One region of the Halomonas sp. C10-5 genome, then DNA from elsewhere that is predicted to be linked to it. Evidence: riboswitches for the same ligand, from Rfam matches in the RefSeq annotation. Region 1 holds a riboswitch; each other region holds the start of a gene.

Region 1 (3,266 bases):
TCGGCGCCATCGCCGCCTTCTTCGGCCTCTCCAACCGGCTGGTCACCCTGACCGGCACGCCGCCCAACGAGGAGTTCTATCTGATGGGGCGGGTGCCGCGAGAGAAGAAATAGGCTTTAGCGCGACAAGAATCGCTGATAACGCAGTTCCAGTGCCTCCTGGCTCGGCTTATCTCTAGCGTGTCTGGGGATGGAGATTCGCTGGCCGTCGAGCTGCTTCATGCTCTCAAGCAGAGGCCCATCCTGAGTCGAGAGCAGCTCATCATTCAGGTGGATGCGGTAGTTGGGGTCAATGCCGATCAAGTCAGCATCGTAAGCCCTATGATGCAGCCGGCTGAGGGATATGCCATTGCTCACTTCTGCGGTGCTGTCCTGATCGATGTCGGGAATAATATGTGCCGCCTCCAGTAGTTGTGGCACTGGCAGCCCCGTCATGGCGCAGCGGTTGGAATATGCCAGCATCACTCGCGCACGGAATTCAGCCTGATGAACCCGCGTTTTGGCTTCACGGATTACGTAGCGCTTCTCTATCTCATCCGTCCTGTAGGCGCCATGGTTTTCTGCGACATGGCGCATCTGGCCAATTCGGTCGTTCATGCTGACATGGCATAACTCTCTGGCCAGGTCCATGTTGTCGATGTAGCAGGGCCATAAAGGAAGGTAGCGGCCTGGAGCGACGCCCACTAGGTAGATGATCGGATCCTGTCGCTCGTAGCTGATTAAGAGCTGGCGATTCGCGGGCTTGGCTGTTCCTCCTGCCTCAAGCGAATACCAGAAGCCACCCTCGTCGCTAGCACCATCGGAATAGATATTGATCCTGCCCTGCTTGGGGACCACGGTTTTGATACTCAGGATGCCATCTGGCATCTGCTTGGGTTTGAAGATGCCGATTGCTCTGCTGGCGATGAAGAAAGACTCCCCATCCAAGGGGACCGGCTGGGCAATGGCCTCCCAGGGCACATCATTCGAGTATTGTTGTGCGATGGCTTCAAGGCGCTGAAATGCTGCTTGGCGAAGACGAGTATCGATATTCAGCAAAGCTGGCTCCCCGCTCTATGCCGATAGTATCCACTCATACTAATCAAGAGGGGTGGCTTGTACACCGTTGCGCGTATTGAGCGCTGTGAAGATCCTCTGCGCCGACGAGTAGTTGAGCATGTCTCGCTGGTCCACTGGCAGGCAGGACTCTGTCTCGCTATGATGCCTCCGGTCACGCCTTGCCGCTGTGCGCGGCGTGACCTCACAAATCATTCACTTGTCGCCAGGGGAGTCCCGCCGCATCTGCGGGGGCTGAGAGGGCCATGCGCCGACCCTGGAACCTGATCCGGTTAATACCGGCGGAGGAAGTGCGACATGCCCTACCTGACGTCTGCCGTGCTCGGCGCGGCGCTGCTGTGCTTTGCTTTCCTGGGCCTGCGGGCCCGCCGGGCCGATGGCCCCCTCGATGACTACGTGACTGCCCGCAATTCCCAGGGTGCCCAGGCCATCGGCCTGTCGTTCCTGGCCTCCGGCATGGGCGCCTGGATCCTCTTCGCGCCGCCGGAGATCGGCGCCTTCGTGGGGCCGGTGGCGCTGGCCGGCTATGCCATCGGCTCTTCTCTGCCCTTCATCGTGCTGGGGCTCTACGGCCCGGCGATCCGCCGCCACCTGCCGCAAGGCCGCAGCATCGGCGAGTTCGCCGAGGCCTGCTACGGCGCCGGGGTGCGCCGCTGGGTGGCCTTCGTCTCGGTGGCCTACATGGCGCTCTTCCTGGCCGCCGAGCTTACCGCCATCGGTGCCATCGCCGGCATCCTCTCGGATGTGCCGCCCGCACTGGTGATCCTGGGGCTGGCGGTAGTCACCCTGGTCTACACCACGCTCGGCGGTCTGCGGGCGAGCCTCGCCACCGATCGCTGGCAGGCCTGGCTGCTGCTGGCCCTGCTGGTGCTGGTGGGTGGCGTGGCCTGGTGGTGGCTGCCGCCGATGCCCGCCGAGGCGACGATGCCTGCCATTCCCGCTGGCAGTGCGCTCTCCGTGGCGCTGACCCTGGTGATCGCGGTCACTGCGGCCAACCTCTTCCACCAGGGCTACTGGCAGCGGATCTGGGCCGCCGAAGATGATCGCGCCCTGAGCCGAGGGGCGCTGCTGGGCGGCGCCAGCAGCCTGCTGGTGGTGATGGCGATCGGCGGGCTCGGCATGCTGGCGGCGATGCACGCGCTGCCGCTGGGCGAGCCGCCGATGCCCTTCTTCGCGCTGCTCTCCGCGGCGCCGGCCTGGCTGGGCCTGCCGGCGCTGGTGCTGGCGGTGACCCTGGTGGCCTCGAGCGTCGATACCCTGCAGAACGCCATCGCATCAATGGCGGTGGCAAGCAGCGGCCGGCGCGGGCTCTCGGTGCGCGCCGCGCGCCTGGTGACGGTGGCGCTGATGGTGCCGGTGGTCTGGGTGGCCCTGCAGGGCTTCTCGGTGCTGCGCCTCTTCCTGATCGCGGATCTCCTGTGTGCGGCCATCGTGGTGCCGGTGCTGCTGGGGCTGTGGCGACGCATGTCGCCGCTGGCCGCGGTGGTCGGCGGCGTGGCCGGCATGCTCGGGGCCATCGTGCCGGGCTGGATCGCGCAGGGCAGCCTCGCCGCCGGCGTGCTGGCGGCCACCTTCCCCGGCAGCATACCGACGCTTCCGCCTTTCCTGGGGGCACTGGTCGGCTCGACGCTCGTCAGCCTGTTGGTCGCCTGGTGGCGTCCGGGCGCGAGGTTCCAGCCCGCCCGCGAAGGAGGCGCCAGATGAACACCCGCGCCGATTTCAACGCCTGGGCCGCGCAGCAGGACGCGCCGCGCCTCACCGACTGGCTGCGCGAGATCAGCGAGCCCGACTGGTCTTCTACCGTGAACCATCCGCTGTTCGACGCCCTGGCCGAGGGGCGGCTTTCGGGTGATGACTTCGCCGCCTACATGGCGCAGGACTACGGCTTCGTGGATCCCTTCACCGCGCTGATCGGATTCGCCATCGGCCGTGCGCCGTGCATGGCGGACCGGGTGGTGCTGGGGCAGTTCATGGGCATGCTGACCAGCGACGAGAACAGCACCTTCCAGCGCACCTTCGAGGCCTTCGGAGTCCCGGCCTCGACGCCCGAGGCGCGGGCCTGGCTGCCCGAGACCCGGGCCTTCCAGGCGCTGCTGCGCGAGACCGGTGATGGAGGCGGCTACGCGGAGATCCTGGCGGTGCTGGTGGTCACCGAGTGGGTCTACCTGGAGTGGGCGCTGCGGGTGACGCGTGCAGGCGACCTGCACCCGC
Region 2 (3,266 bases), 710 kb from region 1:
AGAGGTCGCGAATGCCGGCTCGGGCAATACCCGACTCCGGCAGTAGGTCTTGATGGAGGCCATTCTACTGATCCATGGCGCGTTGCGCATCCCCCGGCGGCTGGCTAGGATGTGCGTTTTTACGAGGAGCACCCCATGGCCACTCGGCACTTCCTGACCCTGATGGATGCCAGCCCCGAAGAGCTGAGCAACCTGATCCAGCGCGCCATCACCATCAAGAACGCGCTCAAGGTGGAGGGGCCCACCTATACCCCCTTCCCGAACCACACCATGGCGATGATCTTCGAGAAGTCATCGACCCGCACCCGGGTCTCCTTCGAGACCGCCATGGCCCATTTCGGTGGTCATGCGCTGTTCCTCTCGCCCCGCGACACCCAGCTCGGCCGCGGCGAGCCCATCGGCGACACCGCCCGGGTGCTCTCGGAGATGGTCGACATCGTGATGATCCGCACCTTCTCCCACGCCGGGCTCGAGGAGTATGCGGCGGCCAGCAGCGTGCCGGTGATCAACGCCCTCACCGACGACTACCACCCCTGCCAGCTGCTCGCCGACGTGATGACCTGGACCGAGCTGCGCGGCAGCGTGCGGGGCAAGACGGCGGTGTGGATCGGCGATGGCAACAACATGTGCCACTCCTGGATCAATGCCGCCCGCCAGTTCGACTTCCGGCTGCGCATCTGCTGCCCCGAGGGCTATGAGCCGCGCCAGGATATCCTCGCGGCCGCCGGCGACCGTGTCACCATCCTGCGCGATCCCGCCGAGGCGGTCAGCGGTGCGGACCTGGTGACCACCGACGTCTGGGCCTCCATGGGCCAGGAGGAGGAGCAGGCCAAGCGGGCGGCGGCCTTCGCCGGTTTCCAGGTCAGCGAGGCGCTGCTCGACCGCGCCGCCGACGATGTCCTCTTCCTGCACTGCCTGCCCGCCCACCGCGGCGAGGAGATCAGCGAGACCCTGCTCGACGACCCGCGCGCCGTGGTCTGGCAGGAGGCCGGCAACCGCCTACATGCCCAGAAGGCCTTGATCGAGTTCCTGCTGCTGGGCCAGGTAGACGACTGAGACCGGCCCTCATTAGACCTTGGTCTTGTGCGACCAAGGTTGTATAATGCGCCGCAGCACATTCCACCTGGGAAGACGCGGCGCATGACTACACAGACGATCGATACCTTCGGCATGCAGCGCAGCCTGCGCCAGTGCCTCTCCAACATGGCCGCCCTGCTCTACCGCCAGGGCCATGTCCTTGAGACCGTCACCGTGCCCCATCGCGGCCTCGACCCCGATGCCCTGGAGACGCTGGAAAGCGACAGCCGCGAGTGGTCGGCCTGCCAGCGCATCCTCGAGTCCAGCGAGGCGGCGACCTGGAATGACCAGCGGCGCTTCGTGCTTACCGGCATGGGCCGCGAGCTGCTGTTCGACATGTTCGGCGAGGGTGCCGCCGACTGCGCCTGACCGGCCCACCGCCGAAGGAGTCCTGAGGCCCGCCGACGCGATTGCGTCGGCGGGCCTCCTTGGTTATGTTGGACACGCTTGTCGGGGAGCCCCGGTAGCCGCACTGCGGTGGACACGGGGGCTGAGATCGGTACGGCCGAACCCGTTGAACCTGATCAGGTTGATGCCTGCGGAGGGAACAAGATCGTGCATCGCTGCCCGCCCCTGCCCCGCATCCGGCCTGCTCGTCACCGCCAACCGCCGGATACCAGACCCATGACCACGCCTTCCCAACGCCGCATTGCCGTGGCCGGCGCCGGCCTGCTCGGCCGTCTTCTCGCCTGGCAGCTGCTGCGCGACGGCCACGCCGTCACCCTGTATGACGCCGGCGATCTCGACACCCCGCCGGCGGCGGCCTGGACCGCCGCCGGCATGGTCGCCCCGCTGGCCGAAACCGTGGTCGGCGAACGCTGCATCTTCGACATGGGTCGGGTCGCCCTCGAGCGCTGGCCGCAGTGGCTCGCCGAACTCGAGGCGCCGGGACTGTGGCACCAGCACGGCAGCCTGGTGGTGGCCCACCCCCAGGACGAGAACGAGCTGACCCAGTTCCGCCGTGACCTGGATGACGCCCTGGGCGACCCCCCAGGCTACCGGATGCTGGATGCCGCCGGCGTCCATGCCCTGGAACCCGATCTGGCGGGCTTTCGCCACGGCCTGTTTCTCGCCGCTGAGGCCCATCTGGACAACCGTGAGCTGCTCACCCGACTGCTCGAGGCGATCCATGCCCTGGGCGGCGAGTGCCATGCCCGCACCCCGGTGGCGCCCCATCCCGGCGAGGTCGTCACCCCCACCGGCCGACGCGCCTTCGACCTGGTGATCGACTGCCGCGGCCACGGCGCCAAGCCGAGGCACCCAACCCTGCGCGGCGTACGCGGCGAGACCCTGCACGTGCATACCGACGAGGTGACGCTGTCCCGGCCGGTACGCCTGATGCACCCGCGCTACCAGCTCTACGTGGTCCCCAAGCCCGGCGGGCGCTTCGTGATCGGCGCCACCTCCATCGAGAGCGAGGACCGCTCGCCGATCTCGCTGCAGTCATCGCTGGAGCTATCCACGGCCCTCTACACCCTGTCGCCGGCCTTCGCCGAGGCACGCATCCTCGAGCAGGGCGTCAACCTGCGGCCGGCGTTTCGCGACAACCTGCCCCACGTCACCCGAGAGGACGGCCTGATCGGCGCCAACGGCCTGTTCCGCCATGGCTACCTGCTGGCCCCGGCGGTGGTCGAGCATGTGCTGGCCGAGATCCGTGGCCAGGACGAACGTCCCTTCGCCGCGGTGCTCGCCGATGCCGTACCCCGGGAGTCGCTGGCTTGACCCGGCGTCGAATTCCTTGAAGAGGAGAGCCCCATGAACGAGATCACCCTGAGCCTCAACGGGGAACCCACCCGGCTACCCGAGGGCATCGCCCTGGCCCAGGCCCTGCAGCGCTGGGGGTACGGCGAGCGCCGTGTCGCCGTGGCCATCAACGACGCCTTCGCTCCGCGCTCCACCTGGCCCGAGCGCACCCTCGACGACGGCGACCGCATCGATATCGTGGCCCCGGTAGGAGGTGGCTGATGAACACGCCCCACGACGCTCAAGACGACACCCTGGTGCTCTACGGCGAGGATTTCACCAGCCGCCTCCTGCTCGGCACCGCCCTCTACCCCTCGCCGGCGGTGATGCAGGAGGCGATCGCCGCCGCCGGCTGCGACATGCTCACCCTGGGGCTGCGCCGCCAGAACCCCGCCGGCGGCGACGGCGACGCCTTCTGGCAGATCCTGCGCGAGAGCGGCTGCCGG
Region 3 (3,266 bases), 470 kb from region 1:
GGCTGGGCTTCTTCGGCGCCGGGGTGTTCGGGGTGGGGGCCACCGCCTTCATCACCCTGGCCTTCCGCCACGCCCCGGCGGCCATTGCCGCCCCCTTCGACTACACCGCCATGCTGTGGGCGGTGTTGCTGGGCTGGTGGTTCTGGGGCGAGATGCCGGACCTCTGGGTGTTCGTGGGCAGCGTGCTGATCATCGGCAGTGGCCTGGCCATCGCCTATCGCGAGGGGCGCACCTCGCTCAAGCGGCGCCCCACCGCCTGATCCCCAGCCGTTGCTGCACGTCCTGGCCTTGTCCCGGGATGAGTTCAGCCTCGGGAGAAGAAGGCCCGCGCCGCGGCCTCGGGGTCCGGCATGCCGCAGATCGCCGAGATCACCGCCAGTCCGTCGGCACCGGCCTGGCGCGTCGCCGTAAGGTGCTCGACCGTGAGGCCGCCGATGGCCACGCTGGGCAGGGGGCTCGCCGCCACCAGGGTGGCCAGCCCCGCAAAGCCCAGCGGCTCGGCGTGGTCATGCTTGCTGGGGGTGGCGAATACCGGGCCGAGTCCCAGGTAGTCGAGGTGCTCGGCGTCGATGCGTGCCATCTGCGCCAGGGTCTGCACCGAGAGCCCCAGTATCGCCTGCTCGCCGAGGGCCGCTCGGGCCTCGGTCACCTCGCCATCATCCTGGCCGATATGCAGGCCGTCGGCACCGCTCTCCACCGCCACTGCCAGGCGGTCGTTGATGATCAACGGCACGCCGCTGCCGGCCAGCGCCGCCTTGAGCCGTCGCGCCTGGTCGATCATCTCGCCGTTCGAGGCGTGCTTGTCGCGCAGCTGTATCATCGTGGCACCGCCGCGCACCGCGGCCACTGCGGTCTCCACCAGGCCGTGGCCGGCGCACAGGGCGGGGTCGGTGATGAGGTAGAGGGAGAGGTCAAGGCGCATCGGTCACCTCCAGGGTGGGCAGGGTGGCAAGCTGGTCGTGGTCGAGGGCGTAGAGGGCATCGAGGAAGGCCACGGCGAAGCTGCCGGGGCCGTTGGCGACCTCACCGGCGCGGCGTCCCGCCTCGCCGTAGCAGGCGAGTGCCGCCACGCTGGCCGCGAAGGGATCCTTTGCGCCCACCAGGAAGGCGGCGACCACGCCGGTGAGCGCGCAGCCCAGGGTGGTGACCCGGGGCATCAGCGCATGGCCGCCCGGGATGCGGGCGAGGCGCCGGCCGTCGGTCACGAGGTCGACCTCGCCGGTCACCGCCACCACGGCATCAATGCGGCGCGCCAGGGCCACGGCGGCCTGCTCGGCGGCTTCGGTGGGATCGCTGCTGTCCACGCCGCGCCCGCCGCTGCCCTGGTGCTCCAGGGCCAGGATCTCCGAGGCGTTGCCGCGGATCACCGTGGGGCGTCGCTCCAGCAGGCGGCTGCCCGTCTCGCGGCGGTAGGCGGTGGCGCCCACCGCCACCGGGTCCAGCACCCAGGGCTTGCCCGACAGCCGTGCGGCCACGGCGGCCTCCTCCATGGCCTCGACCCAGTGGGGGGAGAGGGTGCCGATATTCACCGTCAGGGCATCGGCGAGGGCGGCGAACTCGGCGGCCTCCTCGCGGGCGTGCACCATGGCGGGCGAGGCGCCCAGGGCCAGCAGCACGTTGGCCATGGGATTCATGGCCACCAGATTGGTGATGTTGTGAATCAGTGGTGCGCGCTCGCGCAGGCGAGCGAGATGGGCGGCGGGGTCGATCGGGCCGCGGGTGGCAGTGGTCATCGTTCCTCCCGGGCGCGGGAGGTGCAGGCGGCGGGGCGGGCTGCACGACTCCCTACGCCGGCATGATCCGGGTCAGGTTCCAAGGGTGCGTCTCAGCCACGGCGAGTGCCGCGGCGCCCCTGTCGTCGAGCCACACTATCCACGTCCCGGGGAGGACTGTAAAGGCCGGGCAATGCCTCTGGCGAGGCGCTCGAGCAGCGAGGTTCACGCCATCACATGGAAGCCCGCCAGGGTGATCAGGCTGGCCAGTACCAGGCTGTTGACGGTGTCCCGTGCTTCCTCGCCTTGCCAGCGCTCGGGGGTGAGCAGGACGAGCGCCAGGGTGCCCAGGGCGGCGAGCCCCAGTGGCAGCTCGATGGGGTCCCAGCCGGCGGCCAGCACGCCCAGGGCCAGCAACGCCAGGCCAATGAGCAGCAGCGGCACGATGGCGCGATTCTCGGCGACGAGGGTGTCTGCGAGTGTCATTATCGGACTCCGGGTCATGGTGTTGCCTCGGGTTGCGGCGGTATCAGCATGCACCATGACTGTGGCGCGCCTTCCTTAAGGATTGCTTAAGGTGGCATGACCAGAGTGTGACGACGCCGATCCCGGTATCTTTCCACCACCCGACAGGCCGTGTATCGCGGCTTGGTGTCGGGCCCTTTCATGATCGTGGCCATCACATGCTTGCATCCCTTCTCCATCGCTGGCGCTGGCTGGGCGCTTGGACCCTTGCCAACCTGCTGCTCGCCTGGCTGATCAGCCTGCGCTACCTCCCCTACATGGCTCCCGAGGGCGCCGAGCAGTGGGGCTACCTGCTGCTGGTGTTCCTCGGCCATATCGGGCTGCTGGTGTGGCTTGGGGCCTTGCCGCTGCTGCTGCTGGCCCCGCTGCTTCGGGCGCCCTGGCTGTGGCTGGTCACCACCCTGTGGGCCGGCCTGCTGCAGCTGGTGCTGCTGCTCGACACCTTCGTCTACGCCCAGTACCGCTTCCACCTGAGCGGTTTCATCCTCGACCTGCTGGTCAACGCTGGCGGCGACGTCTTCAGCTTCTCCTGGCTGGCCTGGGGCCTGGCCATCGGCGGGGTGCTGGCGATGCTGGCGCTGCAGGGGGCCCTGGGGTTATGGCTCAAGCGGCGCCCACTGTCGCGGCCGGTGCTGCCGGCACTCGCCCTCGGCCTGCTGGCCCTGCTCGGGGTGCACGGCTGGCACGCCTGGGCCGACGCCCACTACGACCGCGACATCACCGGCATGACCCGCCATGTGCCGCTGTTCTATCCCGCCACTGCCAAGCGCCTGTTCGTCAAGCGGGGCTGGGTCGACCCCCAGGCGGTGCGCGACCGGGTGGAGCTGGAGGCGGCACAGGGAAAGGCCCATGACCTGGCCTATCCCTCGGCGCCGCTGAGCTGCTCGCCGTCGGCCGCGCCCCACAACCTGCTGTTGGTGGTGCTGGACAGCGTGCGCCATGACCTGCTGAGCCCCGAGGTGATGCCCAACCTGAGTCGCTACGCCAACCGCTCCGGCTGGTACCGGGCCGCCGAGCATTTCAGTGGGG

The links. Region 1 has a riboswitch for thiamine pyrophosphate ahead of ACJ7IV_RS03350 (SLC5/6 family protein). Riboswitches for the same ligand answer to the same signal wherever they lie in the genome.
Region 2: another riboswitch for thiamine pyrophosphate. It lies ahead of thiO (glycine oxidase ThiO); the one in region 1 lies ahead of ACJ7IV_RS03350 (SLC5/6 family protein).
Region 3: another riboswitch for thiamine pyrophosphate. It lies ahead of thiM (hydroxyethylthiazole kinase); the one in region 1 lies ahead of ACJ7IV_RS03350 (SLC5/6 family protein).

Annotation. Positions count from the first base shown of each region.
Region 1 is NZ_CP175665.1:710,600-713,865, forward strand. It holds gene ACJ7IV_RS03340 (peroxidase-related enzyme) at 1-113, shown strand, start outside; gene ACJ7IV_RS03345 (HNH endonuclease) at 117-1,037, opposite strand; TPP riboswitch at 1,253-1,363, shown strand; gene ACJ7IV_RS03350 (SLC5/6 family protein) at 1,353-2,759, shown strand; gene ACJ7IV_RS03355 (TenA family protein) at 2,756-3,266, shown strand, end outside.
Region 2 is NZ_CP175665.1:1,423,014-1,426,279, reverse strand. It holds gene argF (ornithine carbamoyltransferase) at 136-1,056, shown strand; gene ACJ7IV_RS06710 (hypothetical protein) at 1,141-1,446, shown strand; TPP riboswitch at 1,519-1,641, shown strand; gene thiO (glycine oxidase ThiO) at 1,702-2,799, shown strand; gene thiS (sulfur carrier protein ThiS) at 2,833-3,042, shown strand; gene ACJ7IV_RS06695 (thiazole synthase) at 3,042-3,266, shown strand, end outside.
Region 3 is NZ_CP175665.1:242,040-245,305, forward strand. It holds gene ACJ7IV_RS01130 (DMT family transporter) at 1-260, shown strand, start outside; gene thiE (thiamine phosphate synthase) at 305-922, opposite strand; gene thiM (hydroxyethylthiazole kinase) at 912-1,733, opposite strand; TPP riboswitch at 1,766-1,864, opposite strand; gene ACJ7IV_RS01145 (hypothetical protein) at 1,938-2,198, opposite strand; gene ACJ7IV_RS01150 (DUF3413 domain-containing protein) at 2,396-3,266, shown strand, end outside.